One region of the Winslowiella toletana genome, then DNA from elsewhere that is predicted to be linked to it. Evidence: predicted binding sites of a transcription regulator. Region 1 holds the regulator's gene; each other region holds the start of a gene.
The links. The regulator Fur, encoded in region 1, represses iron uptake genes when iron is present. The targets are predictions, from matches to a motif close to ATAATAATGAGAACNACTATCAA.
Positions count from the first base shown of each region.

Region 2: a site for Fur is predicted at 1,344-1,366, ahead of sodA (superoxide dismutase [Mn]). Genes of this name have one in related genera too.
Region 3: a site for Fur is predicted at 1,479-1,501, ahead of RIN69_RS03430 (siderophore-interacting protein). Genes of this name have one in related genera too.
Region 4: a site for Fur is predicted at 1,511-1,533, ahead of bfd (bacterioferritin-associated ferredoxin). Genes of this name have one in related genera too.

Region 1 is NZ_CP134152.1:1,480,427-1,483,599, reverse strand. Features, by position in the region: gene ybfF (esterase) at 1-199, shown strand, start outside; gene ybfE (LexA regulated protein) at 410-691, shown strand; gene fldA (flavodoxin FldA) at 845-1,375, shown strand; gene fur (ferric iron uptake transcriptional regulator) at 1,739-2,182, shown strand; gene mtr (tryptophan permease) at 2,246-3,173, opposite strand, start outside.
Region 2 is NZ_CP134152.1:71,722-74,894, forward strand. Features, by position in the region: gene fdhD (formate dehydrogenase accessory sulfurtransferase FdhD) at 498-1,298, shown strand; gene sodA (superoxide dismutase [Mn]) at 1,450-2,067, shown strand; gene RIN69_RS00340 (sugar ABC transporter ATP-binding protein) at 2,371-3,173, shown strand, end outside.
Region 3 is NZ_CP134152.1:731,580-734,752, reverse strand. Features, by position in the region: gene ettA (energy-dependent translational throttle protein EttA) at 1-439, shown strand, start outside; gene RIN69_RS03430 (siderophore-interacting protein) at 525-1,421, opposite strand; gene RIN69_RS03425 (hypothetical protein) at 1,763-2,167, shown strand; gene RIN69_RS03420 (S-type pyocin domain-containing protein) at 2,167-3,173, shown strand, end outside.
Region 4 is NZ_CP134152.1:417,740-420,912, forward strand. Features, by position in the region: gene fusA (elongation factor G) at 1-137, shown strand, start outside; gene tuf (elongation factor Tu) at 207-1,391, shown strand; gene bfd (bacterioferritin-associated ferredoxin) at 1,570-1,764, shown strand; gene bfr (bacterioferritin) at 1,849-2,319, shown strand; gene RIN69_RS01920 (prepilin peptidase) at 2,302-3,090, opposite strand.

The DNA of each region.
Region 1 (3,173 bases):
AACCGTACCGGCCTGGCCACATCCGGCGCTGTTTATTCGCGGCGAACTCTCTCCTTATCTTGATGATATTCATCGTGATGCACTGCTCAGCCAATTCCCGCAGGCGCGTGCCCATGTGATTGCCGGAGCCGGACATTGGGTACATGCCGAAAAACCTGATGCTGTTTTACGCGCAATTCGCCGTTTTTTTGCGCTTTAAAAGCAAATAGTTGCTGACACAGTGAAATGATTGTCGCGACGACTTTCACTGGGGTATGATGGCGCGCTAAAATTTTGCCGCTGTACGCAATATCGACTCTCGGCAGTAGCGGGCCAGAAAAACGTTGCGAATATCCGGCGGCAAACCGGCTCATTTAGTCAAAACCCTTGGCGTTTTCAGACGCTGACGCTCATTCAGTATCACGATTCTATGGCAAAAGAGAATACGGACCGCACGACGATCGATCTGTTTGCAGATGAACGCCGCCCGGGCCGACCAAAAACCAATCCGCTTACGCGTGATGAACAGCTGCGCATCAATAAACGCAATCAGCTAAAACGCGACAAAGTTCGTGGGCTGCGCCGCGTCGAGCTGAAAATGAACAGCGACGCGGTTGATGCACTCAATCAGCTGGCTGAAGAGCGCAATATGAGCCGCAGCGAGCTGATTGAAGAGATGATTTTGTTGCAGCTTAACGCCACTGCGCTCTGACTCAGGCGAGGTCAGCTGCGGCTTTGAACGCACAATGCGACAAATCCGGCGGCATTTGAAGTTCCGCGCCCCGAGACTGTCTGCTATCATTGCCAGTAACTGACTATCTTTAGTATTCACTATATCATTAAGTTTCAAGAGGTTATTAGACTCATGGCAATCACAGGCATTTTCTTTGGCAGCGACACTGGCAATACGGAAAACATTGCAAAGATGATCCAAAAGCAACTGGGCAAAGATGTTGCAGATGTTCATGACATTGCCAAGAGCGCTAAAGAGGATCTTGAAGCTTATGATATCTTACTGCTCGGCATCCCAACCTGGTACTACGGTGAAGCGCAGTGCGACTGGGATGACTTCTTCCCAACGCTGGAAGAGATCGACTTCAATGGCAAGCTGGTCGCGCTGTTTGGCTGCGGCGATCAGGAAGATTATGCTGAATACTTCTGTGATGCGATGGGCACCATTCGCGATATTATCGAGCCAAATGGCGCGGTTATCGTCGGCCACTGGCCGACCGAAGGTTATCATTTTGAGGCATCAAAAGGCCTGGCCGATGATAAACACTTCCTCGGACTGGCGATTGACGAAGATCGCCAGCCAGAACTCACCAACGAGCGTGTTGAAAAGTGGGTTAAACAAATTTTTGATGAACTTCATTTAAAAGAAATCATCGAAGCTTAAGCTGTCTGGCTTATTGTGGGCGCTGGCTCACAATGAGCCAGTGGTTTTTCCTATAGAAATGATAGATACATATTTGTAACTTTTGACTGTAAATCTGTACAATACCCCCCCATCGGTCAGCCCGCTATTGACTCTTTTTTGAGAGTACAGGGTTTAGCAAAGTAGCCATAATGGGATAGGCTATGAGGCATGAACTTCTCACGGACGTAACTCCTTACATCCATCGGTAAGTTTAACGCCCTCCCTGCGGTTTTCATTTCGAAGCATGAGTTCTATAATGAGACGCAATTAGATTTAGCGTCGACCGATGTTCAGGGCTTTTCAGCCACATTGTGACTAGCAAAGTAACAGGACAATATCCGCATGACTGACAACAACACCGCATTAAAGAAGGCCGGCCTGAAAGTCACGCTTCCCCGACTGAAAATTCTGGAAGTGCTTCAGGAACCAGAGGGCCATCACGTCAGTGCGGAAGACTTGTACAAGCGCCTGATTGATTTGGGCGAAGAAATTGGTCTGGCGACGGTATATCGCGTTCTTAACCAGTTTGATGACGCGGGTATCGTTACCCGTCATAACTTTGAAGGCGGCAAGTCCGTTTTCGAACTTACGCAGCAGCATCATCACGATCATCTGATCTGCCTTGATTGTGGCAAAGTGATTGAGTTCAGTGATGAATCAATTGAAACGCGTCAGCGTGAAATCGCAACGCGTCACGGCATTAAGCTGACTAACCACAGCCTGTACCTCTATGGTCACTGCTCAACGGGTGACTGCCGCGAAGACGAAACGCTGCACGACAAATAAATTCTGCTTCGCAGAGTTTTAAACAAAACCGGTGACCCGTCACCGGTTTTTTTATGCCCAAATTTAGCGTGCGTAGACCGGCAACAAATTGGCGTAAGACAGTAAACTGACCACAATATTGATACCGCCAAACAGCAGCACCAGCATAATCGTCAGATGCCCGCCGGCCACCCGATAGGCGGCAGGCCCAAAACGCTGCCTGGCTTTAAATGCCAGCAGTGCCGGAGTGATTACCGCCCACAGCGTCGCCGCCAGCCCGGCATAGCCAATCGCATGCAGGAATCCATTTGGATAGATCAGGCTGGCTGTTAACGGAACCGCAAACGTCATCAGCGTAGTTTTCAGACGCCCCACGGCATTATTTGCCATGCCAAACAGATCGGCAAGGTAGTCAAACAGTCCGAGACTGACGCCCAAAAATGAGCTGGCAACGGCAAAATTGGAAAACAGTAGCAGCAGCACACTTAACCACGGGCTGCTAATCAGATCGCCAAAGGTCGCCACCAGCGCATCAATGTTGCCACCCGCCTGGGCTATATCGATAAATTTCGCGCGCTGAATATTGCCCATCGCACTGATTAACCAGACAAAGTAGATTGCCAGCGCGATCAGCGTGCCGTAAATCAGGCACTTTCTCACCTTAGCGGCATCCTGGCGGTAATAGCTGACCAGCCCGGAAATATTGCCATGATAACCAAACGATGCCAGACAGAATGGCAGCACCATAAAGATATAGGGAAAATAGCTTGCCCCACTCTGCTGGGTATTGAGCAGATTATCGACCTGCACATGCCACAGCAAACCGCCAAATGTCAGCAGAAAAGCGGCCAGTTTGGCGAACAGAAAGATAAAGGTCATTCTGCTGACCACTGCGGTGCCCAGCCAGATAAATACCGCTAACAGCAGAGTAAACAGAAATCCTGCCATCCGCTGTGATAACCACGGCAGCGCGCTGGCAAAAGTATGATGCAGGATTGAACCGCTGGCAGAG
Region 2 (3,173 bases), 1.4 Mb from region 1:
AACGTTATGCAAAGCTTTAGCGGGGACACAGGCAGGAAAATGAATAGCCGCGACCTGCAAAATTCACGGATGTTCGCCGTTATGCTTCGCTGGTTTGTGTCGTATCGGCAGCCAGAGCCACCCTGACAGACGAAGTTATTGATCTGCACGAGCGAATTATGGGCAGTCTGTTCAGCAGGGGAAAGCAGCGGAGGAATGTTTTCCGCCACGTGCCGATCGCTTTCCTCCAGCGACTGTTGCGGGATTATGCGAATACTCATCAGGGGCTTTTTTCTGTGGTTTACGCCCATCCGCTGTTGGTAAACCGCTAATGGGCTGAGAGCGATTGGCTGATGATAGCAGCCATGAAGGTGCACTTCTGCTCAAAATTTATCCATAACCCGATTTGGACTGCCGATGCTGACGAATTTTTTGCGCCGGCACGCCGAACGGTTCAAAATCGCTGCAGATAAAGACCAACAGGTAGCGTTAACGTGAAAGGTACAACACCGGATTCAGTGATTAATCCGCAGCAGCTTGCCGGAATAAGCTCGGTTCAGGTATGGAAAAAAGAGGATTTGCAGCATGCGCAGCCAGACTGGCTGGCCGATGAAGTACCGGTTGCACTGGTCTACAACGGCATTTCGCATGTGGTGATGATGGCCTCGCCAAAAGATCTTGAAGCCTTTGCCATTGGTTTTTCATTGTCAGAAGGGATTATCGCTGCGCCGCAGGATATCTATGGCATCGATGTGGTCGACTCCTGTAACGGAATCGAAGTACAGGTCGAGCTTTCAAGCCGCCGTTTTATGGCGCTGAAGGCCCAGCGTCGAGCAATGGCCGGACGCACCGGCTGCGGCGTATGTGGCGTTGAGCAACTGGCTGAGATCGGCAAGCCAATTCAACCGCTGCCTTTTACCCAGACTTTTGATTTGCAGTATCTTGACCTGGCATTACGCCAACTGCGTCAATTCCAGCCGCTTGGCGAATATACCGGCTGTACCCATGCCGCCGCGTGGATTACGCCTGATGGTCAGCTGATGGGCGGCTATGAAGATGTCGGGCGTCATGTGGCGCTGGATAAGCTGCTCGGTTATCGCAGCCAGCAACAGTGGACACAGGGAGCAGCGTTAGTTTCCAGCCGCGCCAGTTATGAAATGGTGCAGAAATCAGCGATGTGCGGCGTCGAAATTCTGTTTGCGGTTTCCGCGGCCACCCGGCTGGCGGTTGAAGTGGCGCAGCGCAGTAATCTGACGTTAATCGGCTTCAGTAAACCCGGGCGCGCAACGGTGTATACCCACCCGCAGCGACTGATTTAGCCTACGCTAAAGCGGATAAAAAATAACCATACTAAAGGCGGGGCATTGATAACCATTTTCAAGATCATTTATTTAACTATAATGATCCGACTGCTTACGCGGTGCTAAACCAAATAATGAGTGCCGCCCAACATTAATGGAGATGATGAACATGAGCTATTCACTGCCATCCCTGCCTTACGCATACGACGCACTGGAACCGCATTTCGACAAGCAGACGATGGAAATCCATCACACCAAACACCACCAGACCTACGTTAACAACGCTAACGCTGCGCTGGAAGGTACCGAATTCGCTGACTTGCCAGTCGATGAACTGATCACCAAACTGGATCAGGTTCCGGCTGACAAGAAAACCGTGCTGCGTAACAACGCAGGTGGTCACTCAAACCACAGCTTCTTCTGGAAAGGCCTGAAAACCGGCACCACTCTGCAGGGTGACCTGAAAGCGGCAATCGAAAAAGATTTCGGTAGCGTTGATGCCTTCAAAGCAGAATTCGAGAAAGCTGCTGCTACCCGCTTCGGTTCTGGCTGGGCGTGGCTGGTTAAGAAGGGCGACAAACTGGCAGTTGTTTCAACGGCTAACCAGGATAGCCCACTGATGGGTGAAGCCATTTCTGGCGTTTCCGGCTTCCCGATTGTTGGCCTGGACGTGTGGGAACACGCTTACTACCTGAAATATCAGAACAAGCGTCCTGACTACATCAAAGCATTCTGGGAAGTGGTTAACTGGGACGAAGCCGCAGCGCGTTTCGCTTCAGCTAAATAAGATCTTCTCCTCACGCTAACGCGTGACGACCAACCGACGGAGCTGGCTTCGTCGGTTTTTTATTGCCTGTCGTTCAGCCTGCCGAAAGCGGACGCCAGCATATCCTGTTGGTTTAATCCGAATTGTTATCTGTTTCACTCTGCTAATTCTCTCTTTCTCTTCGCTAACTCTCTGTTATGTCTGGATGTCTGGATGGCTAATAACTTTTTGTGTTAGCTTATGCGCTTTCGATGGTTGTCGTGGGCAATCATTCCGATAAGAATGCGACCAACCTGGCGCTAAAATCCGAGAGCAGAAATCCTGATGACCCTGTTAAATCGCCTTGAAATGCACAACATTTCCATCGCTTTTGGCGGTTTCGCAGCGCTGACCGCAGTGGATTTCACCCTGCAAGGGGGATCGATCCATGCGCTGACGGGTGCTAATGGTGCGGGAAAATCGACCCTGATGGCGGTGCTGTCGGGGGCATACAACCATTATCACGGCGATATTTTGCTGGATGGCCAACCGGTAGCCATCAACTCGCCGCGCGATGCGAAACAGCTGGGTATTCATCTGGTGCAGCAGGAAGTGGATGTGGCGCTGGTGCCGACGCTCAGCGTGGCGGAAAACATCATGCTGGACCGGCTGGCGGAAGGCGGGCAGCTGTATCGCTGGGGTCAGATTCGCCGGCAGGCCCGCGAACTGCTGGCGCAGCTGGAGGTGCAGATTGATGTCAGTCGTCGTATCGACCAGTGTTCACTGGCAGAAAAACAGCAAATCTTGCTGGCGCGGGCGTTATCTCACCACTGCCGCTTTCTGATCCTCGATGAACCGACTGCGCCGCTCGATCAGCATGAAAGCGAGCAGTTGTTTAGCGTGGTGCGCCGCTTGCAGCGCAACGGGATTGGCGTGGTGTTTATTTCCCACCGTATTCATGAGCTGAAAGCAATTTGTGACCAGCTCACGGTACTGCGCGATGGCCGTCTGATTGAAACCGGATCGATGCAAAATCTGAGTGGCGAACAGATCGTTGAAAAAATGCTCGGCCACCAGTTGGATGATATCTATCCGCCGCGCCGTGCCGATCTTCAGGGGAAAATCCTGCTGAGTATTGAAGGCCTGCA
Region 3 (3,173 bases), 750 kb from region 1:
CGGCCAGGACATCATGCGTATCGGTAATACCGAGATGCCAAGCCGTGCTTATGTGGGCCGCTTTAACTTTAAAGGCGTCGACCAGGGCAAACGCGTTGGCGAGTTGTCCGGTGGTGAGCGTGGCCGTCTGCATCTGGCTAAGCTGTTGCAGGTTGGCGGCAATATGCTGCTGCTCGATGAACCTACCAACGACCTGGATATCGAAACCCTGCGTGCGCTGGAAAACGCCCTGCTGGAATTCCCTGGCTGTGCCATGGTGATCTCGCATGACCGCTGGTTCCTTGACCGTATCGCTACCCATATTCTGGATTACCAGAATGAAGGTAAAGTCGAGTTCTTCGAAGGTAACTTTACTGAATACGAAGAGTATAAGAAACGCACCCTCGGCGCGGAAGCGCTGGAGCCGAAGCGTATTAAGTACAAACGTATGACCAAATAGCATCTCTCTTCTGAACGGGCGGCGTGAACACCGTCCGTCAGGAAAACAGATGTCATCAACGGGTGGCGTTTACGTCACCCGTTTTTTATTGCGGGCGGCGTCCGCGACTCCAGTAGGCCATAAAGCTGATGGTATCCTGTGATAATCCGCACTCGCCGATCAGATGGCGGCGCAGATGTTTTACCGAACGGGACTCCGCCGCGACCCAGCCGTGAAAACGGATATCTTCACTGGCGGCACGATCCCAAAGAATTTCGCCCTCATCTTCTTCACGTAATGCCTGTCGCGTCAGCGCATATTCCGGCAGCCTGACGTGCTGCTGAACCGCACTCAGCAGTGCTTCGCCATAGCTGGCACCGCTCTCTTCACGCGGCAGCCAGTGCACTTCAGCAAAAGCGAACTGGCTCAGATCGATGCAGTCACTTCGCTTCGGCACTTCGAGGAAAATCTGTACCTGCGGTGGCGTCTTACGTAGTGCCAGCTGCTCAAGAATACCTTTCGCCGCCGGTAGCGCCGTCTCATCGGCGATCACCAGCGCGCGTTCTGCCTGCGGATCGGGTTTCCACTCGTAACCGCCGCTGTCATCGCAATGGTCACGATTTGGCGCAACAATCTGCAATCCGTCACCCGGCTCTGCCGCCGCTGCCCAGGCTGATGCTGGCCCCTCCGTGCCGTGCATCACAAACTCGACTTCCATCTCGCCGGCATCGGCATTCACGCGGCGAATTGTGTAAGTGCGTGCAATCGGGCGGCACTCTGCTGCCATCGCTTTGGCCTGCTCCCACCAGGAGCCTTCAACTGAAAACGCGGCGGGCGAGCCGTTCAGGGCGGGAAACAGCAGCTTAATGCGCTGATCCGGCGCGTCCATCTTCATATGCCGGACTTCTTCTCCACTGAACACACAGCACAGCATTGATGGAGAGAGCAGCTGTTTGCGTGCAAGCACCACATTGAATACACGATAACCCGGAACCGCTGCCATACACCCGCCTTTGATTGAGTCAGGAAAAATCTTAAGCAAGCAGAATAGCAAAGCCAAATGATAATGAGAATGCTTATTAAGTTGATCTGTTGTTGATTTAAGGTTGGCTGGCCAGCCTGGTCGCCAGGCTGCGAAATCTATCGTGTCGTTAAGGGTTTTGGCCATGCTGATAAATCAGATCGGAGTGACGGCGGGGACAATAAATATTAGCGAACACAAATAAACCATCACTGCTACTTCGATATTGATTTTTAACCCCATGACAACCATCTCTTTTAAGTCAAATTACAAATCGGTTAGAATTTCATCAGTTAAACCATGGGAATGACAAGGAAAAAGGAATGACACGTCAATTTACCAATGAACTGGCACCGGAACTGCTGTCAACAATGGAGCAATCACCGTTTACGGCCCTGTACCGTATTGCTGTGGAGGGTAGCCTCACCAGGGAGGGCGGAACGGTTCATGCCTCCTGGAATGGAAATCAGATCGAACTTTCAGATAGAACAAAATTGAATGTTGCACTGGAAGGTGATGACGTTGTTTATGCGAATGGCAGAACTGCGAAAATTATAACGGGAGCGGGTAAGAGAAGTGAAGTCAATGCCCGCAGTGTGGAGCTCGTTGGTAGCCGTCTGGATAACGGTGATGAGATTATCAGCACTTTGTGCCATGGGCCAATGATTGTCGGGCGTGAAGGAGAAACGATGCCAGAAGATTTCCTGCCATCAAGCGAGGTGGCGTAATGGGAAATCGTTCTACCTGTTATGGGCGAGGCACGGCACTGGAGGGGGATAAAACAGCCTCGGGTGCTGAATGTATCGCCTCAATATCCAATGATATCGAGCACGGACGAAGGGTTGTCCGTGTTGGTGATAAAACTACCCGATGCCCCAAATGTGGTGAGGTTGGGGTTATCGTATCCGGTGAACCCCGTGATACCAATAATGGAAAAATAGCAGCGGTAGACGGTTCAATTGTGCACTGCGGTTGCCCTTCCGGGTCGAATTGGATAATTGCGCCTGCCGGACAGTGGGTAGGAGGAGGCCCGGATCCTTCTATTGCAGCCCTTGAAGCATGGGTTGCTGAACGTAAGGCCGCAGAAGAAGAAAAAGCCAAACAACTGGCTGAAGCACGTGACCGCAATCGTGTGTTCGCCAAATCCTGCCTGCAGGGTGAGGGCTGTAATGATGCCGGAGAAGATCAGGAACCTCATACCAATTTCGCTGTGATGGCATTTTATCAGGCCGTTCCCCCTGCTGATCCTGTATCAGATAATGATGTTGTCCAGCACGCTCAGACAGCCAGGAAAAAGAAAGCTGCAGAAGATATTCCAAAGCCGAAAAAGCGAAGCGCCCTGTATAAATGGTGGTTCGGTAATCATGAGGAGGTCGAATACCAGCGGGCAACAGCAGCAGCCACAAGTGCTGCTAACGCTCAGATGGCGGTTGAAGGAGCCAGTGTGCTTGGGCTGGTGGGTGGAAAAGCCATTACAACAGGAACATGGGCAGTAAAACTTGGTGAGATGGCTACAGGACTCGGAAGGGTAGCAGCCAGCGGCCCCGGTGCTCCCATCGCAGCAGTTGTGATGGGAATGATGCCCGGCAGACTGAACGACGGTGAACAGGACTTTATTGACCGGATGCGTCTGGAACAGATGCGTGAAGCGCCAAGCCGTGTGCGTTATACATGGGAACAAGATGATAAAGGTAATCCGGTTCCTCATGGCTGGCATACTCCACCCGGTAAAGA
Region 4 (3,173 bases), 1.1 Mb from region 1:
TGTCTGAAATGTTCGGATACGCGACTCAGTTGCGTTCTCTGACCAAAGGCCGTGCTTCATACTCTATGGAGTTCCTGAAGTATGATGATGCGCCAAACAACGTCGCTCAGGCCGTTATTGAAGCTCGTAGTAAATAAACTACAGTTTTAACATATTGATCATATGCTCTCACCTCGGGTGAGAGCATTAAAGTAAGGAATATCGTCGTGTCTAAAGAAAAATTTGAACGTTCCAAACCGCACGTCAACGTCGGTACTATCGGCCACGTTGACCACGGTAAAACTACCCTGACTGCAGCTATCACCACCGTACTGGCTAAAACCTACGGCGGTTCTGCTCGTGCATTCGACCAGATCGATAACGCGCCAGAAGAAAAAGCTCGTGGTATCACCATCAACACCTCTCACGTTGAGTATGACACCCCGACTCGCCACTACGCGCACGTTGACTGCCCGGGACACGCCGACTACGTCAAAAACATGATCACCGGTGCTGCTCAGATGGACGGCGCTATCCTGGTTGTTGCTGCGACTGATGGCCCAATGCCTCAGACCCGTGAGCACATCCTGCTGGGTCGCCAGGTTGGCGTTCCTTACATCATCGTGTTCCTGAACAAATGTGACATGGTTGATGACGAAGAGCTGCTGGAACTGGTTGAGATGGAAGTTCGTGAACTGCTGTCTGCATACGATTTCCCAGGCGACGATCTGCCGATCGTTCGTGGTTCTGCTCTGAAAGCGCTGCAAGGCGAAGCTGAGTGGGAAGAGAAAATCGTTGAGCTGGCAGGTTACCTGGATTCTTACATCCCAGAGCCAGAGCGTGCGATTGACAAGCCATTCCTGCTGCCTATCGAAGACGTATTCTCCATCTCCGGCCGTGGTACTGTTGTTACCGGTCGTGTAGAGCGCGGTATCGTTAAAGTTGGTGAAGAAGTTGAAATCGTTGGTATCAAAGATACCGTGAAATCTACTTGTACCGGCGTTGAAATGTTCCGCAAACTGCTGGACGAAGGCCGTGCTGGTGAGAACGTTGGTGTTCTGCTGCGTGGTATCAAACGTGAAGACATCGAACGTGGTCAGGTTCTGGCTAAGCCAGGCTCAATCAAGCCGCACACCACTTTCGATTCAGAAGTTTACATCCTGTCTAAAGATGAAGGCGGCCGTCATACTCCGTTCTTCAAAGGCTACCGTCCACAGTTCTACTTCCGTACTACTGACGTGACCGGTACCATCGAACTGCCAGAAGGCGTTGAGATGGTAATGCCAGGCGACAACGTAAACATGAAAGTTACCCTGATCCACCCAATCGCGATGGATGACGGTCTGCGTTTCGCAATCCGTGAAGGCGGCCGTACTGTTGGTGCGGGCGTTGTTGCTAAAGTTATCGCTTAATTGCAGATAACCTGAAGTGGCCAGCTCAAACTGGCCACAGCAGTAAAAAAGAGCACTTCGGTGCTCTTTTTTTATGCCCAAAAACCAGCGATAAGTCGCGCTACTCCTGCTATTCAGGGATTGTAATAAAAACGATTCGCATTTACACTATGATCAGAAATTGTACTGGAGTTCAGAAATGTACGTCTGCTTGTGTAATGCCGTAAGTGATAAAACTATTCGTGAAGTCGTGCGTCACTATCAGCCAAAGTCTATTCAGCATCTTCGTCAGTTAGTGCCAGTAGGTAAACAGTGCGGCAAATGCATTCGCGCCGCGCGTGAAATCATGGATGATGAGCTGCAACACGTTCCGCAGTACAAAGAGATCGCCTGACAATACCCATGATTATTGTCATGGATTTTTGACTTCCTTCATTCCGCATCTACGCTGTTATTAACTGGAAGCGGAGGAAGCAAAATGAAGGGCGATATTAAAATCATAAACCATCTCAACAAATTACTGGGTAATGAACTGGTTGCTATAAACCAGTATTTCCTGCATGCGCGAATGTTCAAAAATTGGGGACTGATGCGCCTGAATGATGTTGAGTATCACGAGTCGATTGATGAAATGAAGCATGCGGACAAGTACATTGAACGCATTCTCTTTCTCGAAGGCATCCCCAATCTGCAGGATTTAGGCAGGCTGCGCATCGGTGAAGATGTTGAAGAGATTCTGAAATCAGATTTAGTACTGGAACTGGAAGGTGCCAAGGATCTGCGAGAGGCCATTGCCTATGCAGACAAGGTTCATGACTATGTGAGTCGCGATATGATGATCGAAATCCTTGCGGATGAAGAGCACCATATCGACTTTCTTGAAACCGAACTCGATCTGATTCAAAAAATCGGCGTTCAGAATTACCTGCAATCACAAATTAAACAATAAATTAAACCAGTCAGTTTCACTATGTTGAGCAATAAGCACCGACCATCCCGCAACTGACAGGCTCGGCCCAAAAGGTTGCCGGATGGTTTTTTGTCCCTTCAGCCGGCTTACCAGCCAGCCCAGAATGCCAATGGCTGCCGCCAGCGTGGCAATCAACGGCAGTGAAAGCCAGCCAGTCCACGCGCCCAGCGCGGCAAAATATTTCGCGTCGCCTAATCCCATTCCCTCCTGCTGCCGTAGCCAGAGATAGACCTGGTTAATCCCGCGAAAACTGATATAGCCGCATATTGCGCCAAGTAGTGCATGCTGCAAATGAAGCGGCGAAAGTTGCAGATTAAACAGCAGGCCGCACCACAGCAGCGGCAGTGTAATGGCATCAGGCAATAACAGATGGCGTCGATCAATTTCACTCAGAACCAGAACCGCACAACTAAAAAGAGCTAGCCAGGCAAACAGGGCAGGGTGCGGGCAACTAACGGCGACCGTTGCCAACAACAGAGCAGTACCTGACTCGAGATAGTAACTGTAGCGCGAAATAGGTTGATGACAGTAGCGGCAACAACCCCGTAGCATCAACCAGCTGATCAGTGGCAGCAAATCGCGCAGGGCCAGTCTGCGACCGCATGAGATACAGGCAGAAGCTGGACGGCAAATTCGTGCCAGCCAGACGCGTGCGTTGGCATCCATCGGAAAACGTTCAATGACCAGGCAAAGAAAACTGCCCAGTACGGCGCCCGTCAGCAACGCCGCTATCACCAGCCACTCATCCATAAGTTTCTCCCATTGACTGTCCGGCAGCATAGGGCGGGGCAGGCGGGGTTGTCACTGGCGCAATCGTCAAACTGGAAAACATT